Limibacter armeniacum: one gene and its partner. The protein of the gene in region 2 binds, or shares a complex with, the protein of the main gene of each other region. Links are inferred from orthologs where the notes say so. Each region holds a gene or a part of one and is shown on either strand. Other genes may lie near its edges. The genes, in order: hslV and hslU.

Region 1 (8,520 bases), 370 kb from region 2 along the record:
CATGAGAATATATCTCAGTTTGCAGAAGCCTTTGTGCTTCCCTCCTTTTGATAACTCCCCTCACTAAGTTACTTTTGTGCCGATTCAGTTTCTTTCGACATAATTTTCCAATATCATGAATGAAGTACTGCTCAAGGGGATTAAAGTTGTTAGTCCTAACACACCGTTTCATAACAAACAGGTGAATATTTTGATCAAGAATGGGGTCATTGAGCAAATTACTGAGCATGAGGCAGCGGAAGCTGCACATACTATAAATGCTGAAGGACTATCCGTATCTGCTGGTTGGTTTGACTTGAGAGCATCTTTGACGGAACCGGGCTTTGAGTTCAAGGATGACGTCAATTCGCTAAGTAGGTCGGCTGCTTTTGGTGGATTTACAGACCTTGCTGTTTTGCCAAATACTTACCCTGCATTAGAAACCAAAGAGTCTGTTGAGTTTGTAAAAGCAAGAAGCTTTTTCCAACCCGTTAATATGCATGTAATTGCAGCGATGACTAAAAGCTGTAAAGGGGAGGAAATGACAGAAATGACAGACTTGTATCATGCAGGTGCTGTAGCTTTTTCTGATGGTACACACTCATCTTGGAATTTAGGTGTATTGAAACGTGCACTGATGTATGTGCAGGCTTTTGATGGACTTATCATTGATTTGCCAGAAGAGCCTACTATGACAGAAGGTGGGCACATGCATGAAGGAATAACAAGTACCCTAATGGGAACAAGAGGAATTCCTTCAATTGCAGAAGAAATTGCCATTGAAAGGTCAGTTTCAATTCTTCGTTACACAGGTGGCCAAATGCACTTCTCAAATATATCAACAGCAAAAGCTGTGGATATTATCCGAAAAGCTAAAGAAGAAGGTTTGTCTGTTACATGTGATGTAAATGCACACCATTTATATTTTAAAGACACTGATCTGTCTGATTTCGATACAAACCTTAAGGTGAAGCCTCCGTTTAGAGGTGAGTCAGATGTACAAGCTCTTTGGAATGGCATTCAAGATGGGACAATCGATGCAATTACCTCAAGTCACTTGCCACAAGACCAAGAAAGCAAAGACCTGGAGTTTGACTTGTCAGACTTTGGTATGTTAGGGCTTGAAACTGCATTTGCAGCGTTGGTATCCAAAAAGCCAGACAGTGTATCAATTGATGTAATTATTGAAAAACTGACTGAGGGTCCAAGAAAGGTCTTGAAGCTTCAACAACCTGTTATTGAAGAAGGAGCAAAAGCTTGCCTGACAATCTTTGATGAGCATGCGGATTGGACTTTCACAGAAAAAGACATCAAGTCCAAATCAAAAAACACTCCTTTTATTGGTGTAAGCCTAAAAGGAAAAGCATTGGGTATTTTCAATAAGGATCAGGCAGTATTGCAGGATGAACTTAAAAACCGATAAGCAACTGGTTTATCGAAAAATAAAACTATGAATAAACAGCTTTTTACCACTGGTATTGTGGCCGGGATTCTTGCTGCCATAGCCTGTTTTTTATATATACTGGTACTTCACGGATTAGACCTAAATCCTTTTGGTAGGTACAAGTACATGTACTTGGGACTTTATGGTGTATTCTTCGCAGGAGGAATGTGGTATTACCGTGACAGGCAAAATAATTATAAACTGAGGGCACAAGGTGGTATTGTACTGGGTTTTACATTAAATATTGTTGCTTCTGTTGTTTATATGGCATTACTCTATGGTTTAATGCAATATGTTGATTCCAACCATGGGATCATCAGCATTTATAAGCAGGAGGCAATTACTGTAATCAATGATGTAAAGCAGATGATGCAAGAATCCTTAACACCTGAGAAGTTTAAGGAGCAATTTGAAGCATTTGAACAACAGTATAAAGCAGTACAGAATATAACGCCTAGTGAATTGGCACTGGACCAAAGTATGGGAATGTTTATGGCAGGGACATTTCTAACTTTTCTTTTTATGCTGATCATGAAGAAATCTTAATCAAAAAGGGCAACTTGAAACACTCAAGTTGCCCTTTTTGATTTTTCAACTCTCAATAATTTTAGAGTACACCTAAAGATCTCAGATTACTGATAACCTCTGGATGTACCTCCTTATTGGCAATTTTTTTCACTAATGCATCAATCTCAGGCTTTTCATTCAAAAGAGACAGTCCTTGATAAGCCCCTATTCTAGTGTGATAATTAATACTGTTTTCTGCATATTTGATTAATATCTCAGCGGCTCTCATTTGAACATCTTCCGGTTGCTGCATGGCATAAGTACCTAAGTAGTTAAATAGGTAAGCTTTCTCATGGTCACTAATCTTATTAAGCTTATTTCCAAACCACTCTACTTTCTCAGGGATTTTATGGTAAGCATAGTAGTCAGCTAGTACGATAATGATATTGAGGTTGTCAACATCCTCATATTTAGAGTAAAGCTCAGTTGGATTATTTCCACCCAATTCAATGTATTTGTACAAAGCTGTGGCTAGTACAGAATAAGAAGAGTCGCTCAAGGCTTCCTGAACCCTAAGTAAACTATTAGGCTCAATAGATGTATAGGTGTTTAAGGCTGCTACTCTGACCATTGACTTCGGGTCCTTAATTATCATATCCTTGATAGTAGGTCTTACTTTACTCATTAAAGAGCCTGTATACTTTTCAAAACTCTCAGCAGCTAATTCTCTAATAGCCCAACTATTGTCCTTTAGACTTCTATAGAAGATCTCTCCTACTTCCTCGTTTGTACTGATCAGATCAGTGAGGTTATTTAATGCATGAAGCCTGTGGATAATATTTTCAGCATATTTAGCTTGAAAAGCAAGTTCTTCGGTTGTCTTTTCGTGGTGTACAATTCCAGGGATTATACGTTCAGCGTCAAAAAGGACTAATTCAGGTGATTGAGAAACTGGAAATGAAAAGGACTCTTCAGCTTTTGTCAGTGTAATAGTTTCTCTGCGTTTATTTCCCCCTTCCCAAATATCTACAGTCAATGGTATTCTGTATACAGGAGTGTACTCTTGGTTTTGAGTTTGAGCTATCTGTAGGGTTACTTTACCATGATCGTAAGATTGAGAGACCGTGATTGTTGGGTGACCAGATGACATAAACCACTGATTGAAGAACCAGTTTAGGTCTTGACCAGTTACAGCTTCGAAAGAAAGACGGAGGTCATGAATTTCAGCGTCATCAAATTCCTTTTTCTCAAGATAATCGTGAATAGCAGCGAAAAAAGCATCATCCCCTACTGTCTTGCGAAGCATATGCATGATCACCCCTCCTTTTGCATAAGAGTGGCTGTCAAACATATCTTCCCTGTCTTTATAATGGTATCTGATAAGCGGCACTTGTTTGCTTGTGGCCTCATATAAGTACTGCATCAATTCCTGTTCCTTGTGCATTTCAGCTTCATCAGGACCATACTTATGTTCTATCCATAGATATTCGCCGTAATTAGCAAATGATTCATTAAGTGGAAGGTTTGCCCATGATTCACAAGTAACCAAATCGCCGAACCAGTGGTGAATCAGCTCATGAGCAATGATGAAATCCCAGCTTTGATCTAAAAGTGTTCTGTCATCTACTTGAAGACTTTCCATAAAAATAGAAGCTGAGGTATTTTCCATGGCACCTGAAACAAAGTCTCTTACAACAATCTGGTAGTATTTGTCCCAAGCAAAATCATAGTTAAACACTTTAGAGTAGAATGTCATCATCTCAGGTGTATTACCGAAGATATCTTTGGCATATTGCTCAAACTCAGACTCAACAACATAACCGACCTTTTTTCCATTCCAAGTATCTTCAACAATAGCAAATTCTCCTACAGCCATTGCAAATAGGTAAGGAGCGTGTGGTAGTTCTTGCTTCCAGTAATCTGTGCGGGAGCCATCTTTATTTTGCTGTTGACTGATAAGCTTTCCATTTGAAATAGTCTTGAAACGGTCTTCAACAGTGATATAAATTTCCTGCTTGGTTTTGACATTCGGCGCATCAAAAGTTGGGAACCAGCAAGAGCTGGCTTCTGTCTCACCTTGTGTCCAAATCTGTTGAGGTTTTCCTGTTTCCTTACCTAACGGGTTGATAAAGTATAAACCCTTATCAGAAGTGATGGCATCGCTGCCCATACTTTGAAGTTCATTAGGCTTGGCTATATAATCTATAATGATATCAATGGTCTCATTACGATTGTAAGTCTTGTCAAGAGAAATGGTCAACAGTAAACCATCATAATTATATTTCAAAGACTGGTTCCCATTAGAACTTTTCAGTTCAACAGCATTGATATCAAATCCTTTGGCATCCAAGATTATTTTTTCCTGTGGATAAAAATATGGCGCCATAGTTAAGGTAGCTTTTCCTATGACATATTGGTTTTCCCAGTCAAAGCGAATATCAAGTTTAGTGTTTTTTAGATCAAAAAACTTTGTCTGTTCTGGATGATACACCCCTTTTTCCTGAGCCCAAGCGGGTCTAGAAGCTGGTTGTTTCATTAATTCTTCTACAATAGAAGTCGAGTCATCTGTCTCTTCAATAACAATATTAGGTTCTGGAGGTGTGCCTGGTTGAGAAGTTTTACAGCCAAGAAACCCAATTATAATTATCAAGCTAGCGGATAACTGTCGGAATGGAATATTCATGAAAAGAAGGTTATTAAGTTGATCATAGTTCACAGTCTGTCTGAATAGAGACATATTATGAATAGTTACTGACACCTATAAATACAAGTAATGCACCATATTATTTGGTTTTGTAGGATTCTGATACGTGTCAACCTTATGTAATGTTAATAAAACTTTGGAATTAGTAGAGATAGAAAACCTAAATAAAACTTGATAGGGGTTTTAAATCTTCATTTCTTCTACTTAAAGAATGCCTAACGGTCATGATTATCCTAAATAGAAAGTGGATAAGCTGTCATTTTGACATGTAAACAACAAAAGGATTACTAATTGATAAAATGGTATCTAAGAGAATTATCTCAGCATCTAAAGATTTTATTTTCACATAAGAATATAAGCCAATGACAAAATTCAGATCTACAACCGTCTTAGCTGTTGTAAAAGATGGCAAGGTTGCAATAGGTGCCGACGGACAGGCAACATTTGGCAATACAGTAGCCAAAAGTAATGTTCGTAAAGTAAGAAAACTTCAGGATGGAAAAGTAGCTGTTGGTTTTGCGGGTTCTACAGCAGATGCCTTTACGCTTATGGAGCGTTTTGAAGAAAAGCTGAACGGTTATGGAGGCAATATGAAAAGAGCTGCAATCGAATTGGCGAAGGATTGGCGTACGGATAGGTTTCTCCGTAGGTTAGAAGCAATGATGATTGTAGCAAATAAAGAAGAAGTACTGATTATTTCGGGAACTGGAGATGTAATTGAGCCTGATAACCAGATTGCGGCGATCGGTTCTGGTAGTATGTATGCACAGGCGGCTGCATTTGCATTACAAAAACACGCGACTCATCTTTCAGCAGAAGAAATGGTTAGAGAGGGTTTGAATATAGCTGGTGATATCTGTATTTACACCAACCACAACCTTGTGATTGAAGTTTTAGAATAGTAAAGTGAAAGACATACACGAAGGAACTCCTTTGGAGCAGATACACGACCCCGTAATCGAAAGTTACGGGGTTGAGCTTTTTATTAAGCGAGATGACCTGATACATCCTGCAATTTCAGGTAACAAATGGAGAAAACTCAAATACAATATAGAGGAAGCCAAAAGGCAGAAGAAGAGAAAGCTACTTACTTTTGGCGGAGCTTACTCAAACCATATTTATGCAGTAGCGTATGCCGGGAAGCGTTTTGGTTTTGAGACGGTAGGGATCATCAGAGGAGAAGAGCATTTACCTCTAAATGCTACACTTACTTATGCAAAGAGTGTAGGAATGGAATTGCTTTATATGGATCGGGCTACGTTTCGAAAACATGACAATGAAGAAATTATAGAAGAGCTAAAACAACAGCTAGGTGATTTTTACTTGGTTCCGATGGGAGGAACAAACCGCTTTGCCATACCTGGCTGTATGGAAATCGTGAAAGAAGTAAATGCTGTCACAGAGGAGTACGATTATATTTGCAGTGCCTGTGGTACAGGAGGGACTTTAGCGGGAATCATTGTAGGTATGAACAACAACAAGAAAGTGATTGGTTTTCCAGCATTAAAAGGAGCAGACTTTCTTTCTGATGATATCAATACTTTACTGCACGAATCAGAAGTAGATAAGGCATTCAATAATTGGGAACTAAACCTTGATTATCATTTTGGCGGATACGCAAAGAAAAAGCCGGAATTAATGTCATTTATAAAAGGCTTTCAAGAGCGAACGGGTGTTGAGCTTGAGTTTATTTATACAGGCAAGATGATGTTTGGTATTTATGATTTGATTCAAAATGGCTTTTTTAAGAGAGGTGAAAAAGTGATAGCCGTACATACAGGAGGATTGCAAGTCAACCATTGATTGAACTTGTTTGAATATAAAAAAGCCTTGTTTCGAAATCACTTCAAAACAAGGCTAATTTTTTCAAACCCTTTGTGGTTATAGAGCTAACAACTGATCCTCTAATTTTTTCAGGATACGTTGTTTTGTCTTCAGTTTATTCACAAAGTTGTTTCTCTCTTGATACAAAGCGAAATCCTCAGGATTTTTACCTCCACTTGCAGCAAGAGATGATCCGTATTTCATGTTGAACTCATCCAGTTCCTGCTCATCCTGATTAATGGAATCTCTCAACAAGTCCAATTTGATTTTCAGTTGCTCAAAATCAGACTTACTGTACAGGTCTGGGTGAAGGTTTTTCGCCGTTCTTTCTAAGAAGTGGCTTTCGAAGATTTCATTACAGATAATACGGAATCTCAGGTTCAGTTCTTTATCCTCTTGTGAAGGTTGTTTACCTAGAGATTTCCATGAGTTCTGTAGCTGCTTAATATTTGCAATATTATATGGAGCTCCGTTGCTCAGGTAAATTTCAGCAGTTTCAAGTAACTCTTTCTTGACTTCCACGCCTGATTTTCTTCTAGCAGGAGGTGTAAATCTTGTGTTCTGCTTCAGTGAGTTGAAGAACTTGGTAGTTTCACGTTTGAAGTCACCACTGATCTTCATGAACTTGTTTCTTGGAACTTTACCAACGTCTCTCCACTCTTTTTGGATATCTTTTACTTCTTGCGAGAATTCAGCGCCACCACCGATGCGGTTGATTCGTCTGATCTGGTTCAACAAGCTGGTATACTTGGTCAGGCGGATCTTAAGGATGCGAGCTTGTTCTTTGTAGAAGAATGTTCTTCTTTCATAGAATTCCTCAAGTGCTTTATTGAATCTTTCAGAAAGAGTAGGTTCAATTTCTTTGTGTGCACTACCTGTTTTGATCCAGTTCATCTTAAGCTCTTTGAACTTGAATGAAGCTTTTTTCCAATCAGTGCTTCCTTTCCATTCTTCAGCTTCTTTCAGAAGAGCCTTTTTGATATTGTAGTTCTTCTCCCTGTTTTTCTCAATGTACTCGTTGATTTCATCCTCAAGCACATTGATAACCTCGAAAAGTTGGGTAAAATCTCCAAGGCCATTGTATTGAGCCAAATACGTACGCATATGGATCAACTTCATTAGATAAGAACCCTTGTTTTCTGCTTTTGCTACAGCTTCTTTCACATCCATCACCTTTTTGGTGACCATATCGAAGCGGTTCACAAAGTATTTAAGGGATTCTTCATCGCTTTCACGCACAACACCTATTTCACGATCTTTAAAGTGATAGTAGCCTCTTAGGTAAACTTTGCCGTCTTTGATGTAGCCATATTCGGTGATGTCCTTGTACTCTTTAATTGGGGTAGTTGACATTGTTTATCGCCTGTTTGGTTAATAGTTAATTGTCGAATAAATAAAGTTTGATGTAGATATATATGAATTTTGTAAGATCATAAACCTTACAAAATATACTTTTCAAAGTCAGAATTAATATTCAAAAAACTAGAATACTATTGTACTAGAATACGCAAGCTAAATTGTAAAATGCAAATAGCTAGTGAATTTGATCAATCTTCCCTGTGTTTTAACAATATTTTAGCTAATAACATTAAAAAAATGATGTTAGGTTCGCCTTTATATTGGCTTTTTGCAGCCTCCGTACAGTATAACTAATATTCTATTGACTGTTTACATTAACAAACAAAATTTAGAGGTAATCACCTTGTTTTGCAAACAGCTACCGCAATATTCATAAAAATCTTGGGGAAATTTCAACATAATCCCATTTATATTATCTTGCTTTAAGATATGGCTTAGCCGATAAGGTATAATAATAGGCTAAATCAAAGTATTTAAAGCATTTAGAAGCCATCTTCAATTCCATTTTTACAGGTAAAAAAATAAAAGCTTTGCCTGTCCGTCCAAGGTGTTAAATTTGCACCAAAAGGTCTTACCTTACTTTTGATTCGAACTATTTAATAAACTCATCAGATGAGTAACGAAACAATCATCTTTTCAATGGCTGGTGTAAGTAAAACTTACCCACCGAATAAGCAAGTACTTAAGAACATTTACCTGTCAT
Region 2 (8,460 bases):
ATGGGGTAAACAGTTAATAAACTGCAGGATTTTTTGTCCCATTAATTCTTGTGCTCCTCAAGAGCACATTCTTTCAACCAATTTTATGTATTTTATTACATCACTTTTAAACTAACTTGACACTGTATGAGATATACATTTGCCACCATTTTTTTGATTTTTTTATTCGGCTGTACCAATACGGTGCAGGAGCGGAATTTAAGGGAGGTCAATACATTGACCTTTAATATTCGATACCATGATACCATTCCTGGTCTGAACCATTGGGAAAGCAGACGAGAGGAAGTTGCTGAGATTCTGAAGCAATCTAAAGCAGATTTTATTGGTTTGCAGGAAGCTGAACCAACACAGATAGCCTATCTGGATATGCAGCTGCATATGAGTTATGACTGTGTTTTTAGAACACGAGAAGCAAAGCCTACCGAAGGCGAAGCGACACCAATCTTTTATGATAAGCGTAAATGGAAGCTAATTAACAGTGGAACCAGATGGCTGTCAGATACGCCTGATTCAGCAGGCTCCAAAACCTATGGTAACTTTTATCCTAGAATTTACACTTGGGGAGCATTTCAGATGATCGGTTCAACCAAGATGGTATATGTTTACAATACACATTTTGATCATCAGTCAAAGAAAGCAAGAGATCAGAGCGCAAGGCAGATTGTAAGGGCCATTATGGAAAAAGGTCATAGACCTGTAATCTTGATGGGAGACTTTAATGCGGAGAGTGGCGATGAGTCTATCAATTATTTGACTCATAATGGTTATATAAGCTTTATGGACGCTTATGGAAAAGACAGCACAAGTGTTACTTATCATGGTTGGGAGCCAAAAGATGAGTTTCCCGGAAAGCGCATTGATTACATTATGATGAGTACAGGCTCTGAGGTGATTGATAAAAAAGTAATTACAGCTGAACAGGGTAACCATCCTCCTTCAGATCATTACCCTGTTTGGGTGAAGATGAGAATCTAACCTTTTACAGCCATAATTCCCTCTTTAAGAGAGCCTGTAGAGATTTTAATAGTTTCGACGGTAGTGCTGCTCAATACATATTGGAGTGCACATGACGCCGGTACAATCATATCCACCCGTTTGTCAATCAGTCCCGGAATAAGCAATCTTTGTTCCCGTGGTTGATTGATGAATAATCGGTGGATTTTTTCATATTCAGGGAGACTAATTTGATAGTATCCTTTAGGAGTATGAGAAAACTGTAACTCGTTAATCATCTTAAGGGAGTCAAAAGTGCCCGCTGAGCCAACCAATACTTTTGGTTGGTATAAGGAAACAGCTTCAGCAAGTGGTTGTAGTACCTCGGAAAGATAATCATTAAGCTTACTGATGCTCTTTTCTGAAATGGGGTCTTCAGTGACAAAGAGGTCATACAGTCGTTGAGCGCCAATTTCAAAGCTTCTTTTCCAGCAGATTGCCTGATCATTGCAAAGCAGAAATTCAATGCTTCCACCTCCAATATCCATGATCAGGACATTCTCATCGCCAATTTCGATGTCGGTTTTGACTCCCTCATAAATGAGTGAAGCTTCTTCTTCTCCTGAGATGATTTGTGGGGTAATACCTGTAGCATTTGTTATTCTAGAAACAACTTCATCCTTGTTGGCAGCACTTCTAAGCGCACTTGTAGCAATGGCATAAGTTTTCTGAGCATTAAACTCTTCGATTTTATCTCTAAAATGAGACAATGCATCAATAGCTCTTTGGATCGCATCCTCTGTGATTTGACCATGACTGATGCCTCCCTTGCCAAGCCTGACAAAGATATCTTCTTGGTATAAAGGGGAGATCTTACCGTTAGTTACCTTCCCGATCAACAGCTGAAAAGTATTGGTACCGAGGTCAATCGCTGCTTTTATCATGCTTTTGCTGTTCTTATGCTTATTTTTATCTTAAAACTTATTCTATATTTAAGGATTACCCAAAATGGGGAATGCCAAAATCAATGGTGAAAGATGCAATTCACCTTACAAAACTGTGCAAAACTAATGATCCAATTTGAAAGTTTTACCTTGGACAACGGACTAAAAGTGGTTGTTCATGAAGACCATACATTTCCTTCTGCAGTTCTGAATATTATGTATAATGTCGGGTCACGTGATGAGGAGGAGCATAAAACGGGCTTTGCCCACCTTTTTGAGCACTTGATGTTTGGAGGATCTGTCAATGTGCCATCTTATGATGAGCCATTACAGCGTGTAGGAGGCTCCAATAATGCTTATACTTCCCCTGATGTTACCAACTATTATGTGACATTACCTGCCCAAAACATTGAAACCGCTTTTTGGCTAGAGTCTGACAGAATGTTGAGCCTATCTTTTGATCCAAATGTATTGGAGGTACAAAGAAAGGTCGTAATTGAGGAGTTCAAGCAGCGTTATCTGAATCAGCCTTATGGTGTCGCTTGGCATAAGTTAAGAGAGATGTCCTATAAGGAACATTCATATAAGTGGCCTACAATAGGAAAAGAAGTAAGTCATATTGAAGATGCGACTATGGAAGATGTAAAGGACTTCTTTTTTACGCATTATCGTCCAAACAACGCAGTTTTGGTTGTGGCTGGTAACGTAACTTTGGATCAGGTCAAGGAACTTACTGAAAAGTGGTTTGGGCCTATCCCTGCTGGAAAAGTGCCTGAGAGAGATATCCCAAAGGAATCACCACAGACAGAGGCAAGGTTTACTGAAGTGACAGAAAATGTACCGGTAGATGCACTGTATAAAGTGTGGCACATGGGAGCACGTGGTGAAGGCGATTACTATGCAACGGACTTATTGAGTGATGTAATGGGTAGAGGAAAATCATCACCATTGTATCAGAAACTGGTAAGAGAAAAGCGTCTTTTTAGTTCACTGAATGCTTATATCACAGGATCTTTGGATCCAGGCTTGTTTTGCATTGCGGGTAGACTACAGCAGGGAGTAACTTTGGATGAGGCAAACCTCGCTATTGAGGAACTGATTGAAGAGGTAAAGGTAAAAAGAGTCACAGAAAGTGAATTGGAAAAGGTGAAAAACCAAGTGGAGTTTGGTATTGCTGCAGGAAAAAGTGAGTTGTTACCACGCGCTGTAGCATTAGCTTATGGAGCCATCATGGGAAACCCCAACCTTGTTAATGAAGAAGAAGTATTGGTCCGAAAAGTAACGGCCGAGGATGTGAACAAGGCAATGGATAAATACTTGGTAAAGGAGAATTGCTCTACATTGTATTATAAGTCAGAAGCAAATAATAACTGATCACATTAATCAACTTATACAAATACGATTTCATACCTGAAAATGCTGAACGGTATGAAAAGAGACTTAACTGATATGTTGGGAATGCGCTTTGGTGTACTTACAATACTGATCTGTTTGTTAGGTAACCTTAAGGGTTATGCTCAGATAGGAGGTGTAGGTACCTTCGATTTTTTGAACTTACCATCAACGAGCCGCCAGTTGGCATTGGGAGGTGTGAATGTGACCTCTGCAGGGGTGGATATGGATATGTTTTGGGCAAACCCCGCCTTACAAAATGAAGACATGGATAGGCAGGTGGCGCTCAACTATTACAGTTACTATGCTGACATCGGTCAGACATCCCTTTCATATGGACAGCAAGCAGGGAAATCGGGCTTTTGGCGAGCAGGTATGCAGTATATTGGTTATGGAAGTATGGATGCTTATGATGAAACAGGAGCTTCTTTGGGAACCTTTCAAGTGAAGGATTTTGCTTTTATAGTATCCAATGCACATAAAGTAGGACCATTCTCGTTGGGGACGAACTTAAAGTTTGCTTATTCCGGCATTGGAGACTACCAGTCAACAGGACTATTTATGGATATGGGAGGTGCTTTTATTCACCCCGATAAAGATTTGGTTATTGGGATGGTGTTTAAGAATATAGGATTCCCTTTTAGTGAGTTTTCTTCTACACAACAATTCCGGATGCCTTTTGACTCACAAATTGGTATTTCGTTTAAACCTGAGCAGATGCCTGTGCGCCTTTCTGTCACTTATCACCACTTGCACGAGTTTGATATTGCTTATGATGACCCATCTCAGGACGGTCAGATCGACGCATTTGGTAATGAAATTAATGAAGATGTGAGTTTTGCTGACAAATTGTCACGCCATTTTGTACTTGGAGGAGAGTTTGTATTGGGTAAGGTCGTGAACCTCCGTTTTGGATACAATTTTCTGCGGAGAAGGGAGATGGTATTGGAGGGTCAAGGAGGACTTGCCGGAGCTTCGATGGGAGCAATGCTGAATGTCAGGAAATTCAGATTTTCCTATACAAGAGCATGGCACCACGTAGCAGGAGGTGTGAATAGTTTTTCTTTGATTGCTGATACTCGTTCCCTGTTTACTAGAAAAAAGAAAGTGATTGATTAAATTATAGGGAGGCAATGTCTTTTGAGGTTTTAATAGAGCCTGATAAAAAGCACAACTGCACTAAAACAGAAGAGGTCCCCAAACACAATCAAAATATTTAAGCCAATGCTAGAAAACGCGAATTATCTGACCCCAAGAGAAATTGTAAAAGAACTTGATAAATATATAGTTGGTCAGGACGATGCCAAGAAAAATGTAGCCATCGCTTTGAGAAACCGTTGGAGAAGGATGAATGTAAAGTCGGAAATGAAAAAGGAAATCATGCCGAATAACATCCTGATGATCGGTTCTACTGGTGTTGGTAAAACAGAGATCGCAAGAAGGTTGGCCAAAATTGCCAATGCCCCTTTTGTAAAAGTAGAGGCATCCAAGTTTACAGAAGTCGGTTATGTTGGCCGTGATGTGGAAAGCATGATCCGTGACTTGGTTGAGCAGGCTGTTGGCATGGTAAAAGAGCAAAAGCAGAAGCAGGTAGAGGAACGTGCTGAGCAGATTGTGGAAGACATCATTTTAGATGCCTTGATTCCACCATTGAAAGGTGCTAATACCGTAAAAGAAGGCGAGTTTCTATCCCCAGACCATGAGTTGAATGAGAAAACGCGTGAACGTTTCCGTGAAAAACTGAGAAATGGTGAGTTAGAAGACCGTAAGATAGATATTACAGTAGAGAACAATAATTCAGGTATTGGCGTAATAGGTGGTGCCATGGATGAGGTCTCTATGATGAATATTCAAGAGATGATCAGTGGAATGCTTCCAAAGAAAACCAAGAAGCGTAAGGTGAGCATCGGTGAGGCACGTAAAATCTTGTTGGAAGAGGAAAGTGCCAAGTTGATTGACATGGATGAAGTGAAGGAAGAAGCTTTGTTCAAGGCAGAAAATACGGGTATTGTCTTTATTGATGAGATTGATAAAGTAGCAGGTTCAAGTGCCAAGCAAGGTCCTGATGTGAGCCGTGAAGGAGTGCAACGTGACTTACTTCCAATTGTAGAAGGAAGTGCTGTCAATACTAAATATGGTATCGTTCATACAGATCATATTCTGTTTGTTGCAGCAGGTGCATTTCATATTTCTAAGCCATCAGATCTTATTCCTGAGCTTCAAGGTCGTTTCCCGATTAGAGTAGAGCTAAGTAGCCTGACGAAAGAAGATTTTAATAGAATTCTGAAAGCACCTAAAAATGCATTGACTAAACAATACGAAGAGCTGCTTAAGTCAGAAGATGTGGAATTGACATTCAATGATGATGCTTTGGAGGAATTGGCTTCTATTGCTTTCCAAATCAATACGGAAATCGAAAACATTGGGGCCAGACGTCTGCATACTGTGATGAGTCACTTGCTGAATGAGCTGTTGTTTGATGTGCCAGATGTGATTGGACCAAATGCACATATCATTGTAACTAAAGAAATGGTCCATGAAAGACTGTCAGGATTGGTGAAAAATAGAGATTTGAGCCATTATATCCTGTAATTTAGAAGACATTCAGACATAATTATAAATAGCCGAAGTTTACCGCTTCGGCTTTTTTTATGATTTTCTATTTGGGAATAAGGGGGAATTGGTTTGGGGGATTCTTAGTTATAGTATAACTATTTATTAACGTCAATAACCTCTTTATGAAACGAGTATCATTTCTAGTGTCAGTATTATTTGCCCTATTTCTAATTTCCTGTGATAACAGTGGTATTGTTGGTGAGGGAGAAATAAAAATACGCTCAGTGGAACTTCCGGACAAAATAGAAGGTATTAAGTTCTATAATTCGGCTGATGTGTATTTGGTACAATCAGCTGTACAGGATGTCATTTTGGAAGGGCAGGATAACATTTTAGATAACTTGAAGCTGAATGTCAAAGACAATGTCTTGGAAGTTGATGAGGAACGAAATGTCAGGCAGCATGACGTACTTAGAATTTATATAAGTATGGAAACTCTCAAGCAAATCTCTTTGTTTGGCTCAGGAACAATAAGAACGGAAAATACCTTTGAAGGTCTGGAGCGTATAGTAATACGACTTTCTGGCTCGGGGAATATTGAGGCGGAAATGGAATCAGAAAAAACAGAAGTGCGGTTAAGTGGTTCGGGGAAGGTAGCCTTGGAAGGAAGAACTACTGAGGCAACATTAGAACTTTCTGGTTCAGGTAATATAGATGCTGAAAGTTACCTTTGTGAAAAGGTACAGGCTGATATCAGTGGGTCTGGAAATATCAAAGTAGCTGTAGAAAGGTACTTGGATGTTGATATTACAGGAAGTGGAAGTGTTTATTATAGAGGAACTCCTGAAACAGTGAGTACCCATATTGAAGGCTCAGGAAACGTGAAGAAGTTTTGAGCATAAAAAAAGGAGAAGTCTAGACTTCTCCTTTTTCTGTTCTGGTTTCAACTTCAGGTACTGAAGGACTTCCTGCTTTTTGACGATTATCATTTTCATTATTCAGGCAGACACTTTTTTCAAATGCTTTTACCATACCAATAAGCTTTTCGGGGTCTTTCCAGAATTCCCTACTGTAGAACCTTTGTGCTTGCCATCCTTTTTGAGTCAATACAAAATGTAGGTAGGCGTGCGATTCCTTAACCGAAATGCTTTGGAAGTAAAGGTCGTCGTCAGTCAGTACCAAACCTTCATGTTTATCAGTTTTGATAGAAAGGTCAGCAAAAGGTAAATCCCGTTGTAATGAACCTAAGTATCCATCCGCTTTCTCAATTTTATCTCTTAGGTAAAGTCCAAAAGGTGTTTGACTTACGGCAGCAATGGTTGGTTTGTATTCTCCTGCTGATACATCAAATGCGTATTCCAAATAACGTTTCAGTAACCTTGGACCATCATTTTTAGCTTCATCAACTTTGAGTTGTTGTGGCATTAGGCTACTGACAACATATACTTTTTTCCTTGCACGGGTAATCGCTACATTCAACCTGTTTTCTCCACCAATAGCATTCAGTGAACCAAAATTAGCCCTTAGTCTTCCTGCTGTATCTGGAGCATAGGTGATAGAAAAAATAATGATATCTCTTTCATCACCCTGCACGTTTTCAATATTCTTTACAAATAGGTTGTCAGGGATACGGACTTGTTGTGCTTCAAGTAACTCTTGTATAAGCTCTTGTTGCTTATAGTTGAAGGTGATTATACCAATATTTCGTAATCCTTCCTGTAATAGCTTAATGGTAATTCTTACTACTTCCTCTGCTTCAGGTAGATTAGTGCTGTTTTGCCATGTGCCATTACTGACATGTACAAACGAGATCCCTTTATCTCCTTGTACAAACTTGTCATATTCTGGAAGGAAGTAAAGCCTGTTTTTATAGAAATACTGATTAGAGAAATCAATCAGGTCCAAAGACTGACTTCTATAATGACCTTTAAGCATAGTTTGTGGTAAAAACCGTTCACCCAAATCCAATAAAGAAACCATCTCAAGGGCAGGGTTGTACTCATCATCATCTTCCGTTTCTTCCCATCGGTTCTGATATAAGTCGTAAGGAGAAAGCTGTTTGGCATCGCCCAAAATGGCTACTTGCTTGCCACGGTACATGGCAGGAATACCTTTTTCAGCGAAACACTGAGAGGCTTCATCAAATATGACCAAATCAAATACCTTTTCAAGTGGGAAAAGGGTGGATACGGATTCCGGAGAGGCAATCCAGCAAGGCAACAAGTCCAATAGCTCATTGACATGGTGCTTGATCAGTTTTCGCATTGGCCAGACAAGGCGCTTCTTACTTACCTGATGCTTAAGGTCTCGGTAAGTGACCATGTTCCCAAGTCTGTTATACTCAATAAACTTGTAGGTACGTTCTCTGGCGTGCAGTAGTACAATTTCCTTACACATTTCAGCCTTGGCTGTCAGTGCTTTTTGAAGCTGCTTTTCCAGTTTTTCTATTTCTCCACTTGATACCATGGTCAGAACAGGGTAACGGTTTTCCTGACTTTCCAGCCATGCTAGGTGGATACTATTGTGGAACAGTTTTTCAGATTCTTCTGGAGTTGCCTTTGGATTGTACTCCAGTACTTTTTCAATCATGCCACTTTCATGAGCATACAGTGCGTCTTTCATATTATCAAAAGCA

What was found.
Region 1: the proteins of hslU (region 2) and hslV are in contact, whole or in part, in a solved structure (PDB 1G4A), measured with the Escherichia coli proteins. The link is inferred for Limibacter armeniacum from one-to-one orthologs.

What each region holds. Positions count from the first base shown.
Region 1 is NZ_JBAJNO010000009.1:2,611,296-2,619,815, reverse strand. Bases 3,787-6,766 are described here. They hold hslV (ATP-dependent protease subunit HslV), read left to right. Parts: upstream 3,787-4,996; coding sequence 4,997-5,536; downstream 5,537-6,766. Other genes in these bases: V6R21_RS28655 (DUF349 domain-containing protein), read right to left, coding at 6,516-6,766; V6R21_RS28660 (1-aminocyclopropane-1-carboxylate deaminase/D-cysteine desulfhydrase), read left to right, coding at 5,541-6,437; V6R21_RS28670 (M1 family metallopeptidase), read right to left, coding at 3,787-4,613. Also shown: V6R21_RS28680 (dihydroorotase), read left to right, coding at 116-1,402; V6R21_RS28675 (DUF4199 domain-containing protein), read left to right, coding at 1,430-1,969; more of V6R21_RS28670, read right to left, coding at 2,031-3,786; more of V6R21_RS28655, read right to left, coding at 6,767-7,811; energy-dependent translational throttle protein EttA, read left to right, coding at 8,430-8,520. UniProt on the Escherichia coli protein: Protease subunit of a proteasome-like degradation complex believed to be a general protein degrading machinery. The complex has been shown to be involved in the specific degradation of heat shock induced transcription factors such as RpoH and SulA.
Region 2 is NZ_JBAJNO010000009.1:2,979,951-2,988,410, forward strand. Bases 3,758-6,677 are described here. They hold hslU (ATP-dependent protease ATPase subunit HslU), read left to right. Parts: upstream 3,758-4,493; coding sequence 4,494-5,861; downstream 5,862-6,677. Other genes in these bases: porQ (type IX secretion system protein PorQ), read left to right, coding at 3,758-4,388; V6R21_RS30115 (head GIN domain-containing protein), read left to right, coding at 6,008-6,677. In the rest of the region: V6R21_RS30090 (endonuclease/exonuclease/phosphatase family protein), read left to right, coding at 127-975; V6R21_RS30095 (Ppx/GppA phosphatase family protein), read right to left, coding at 972-1,877; V6R21_RS30100 (M16 family metallopeptidase), read left to right, coding at 2,004-3,251; more of porQ, read left to right, coding at 3,306-3,757; more of V6R21_RS30115, read left to right, coding at 6,678-6,721; V6R21_RS30120 (AAA domain-containing protein), read right to left, coding at 6,741-8,460. UniProt on the Escherichia coli protein: ATPase subunit of a proteasome-like degradation complex; this subunit has chaperone activity. The binding of ATP and its subsequent hydrolysis by HslU are essential for unfolding of protein substrates subsequently hydrolyzed by HslV.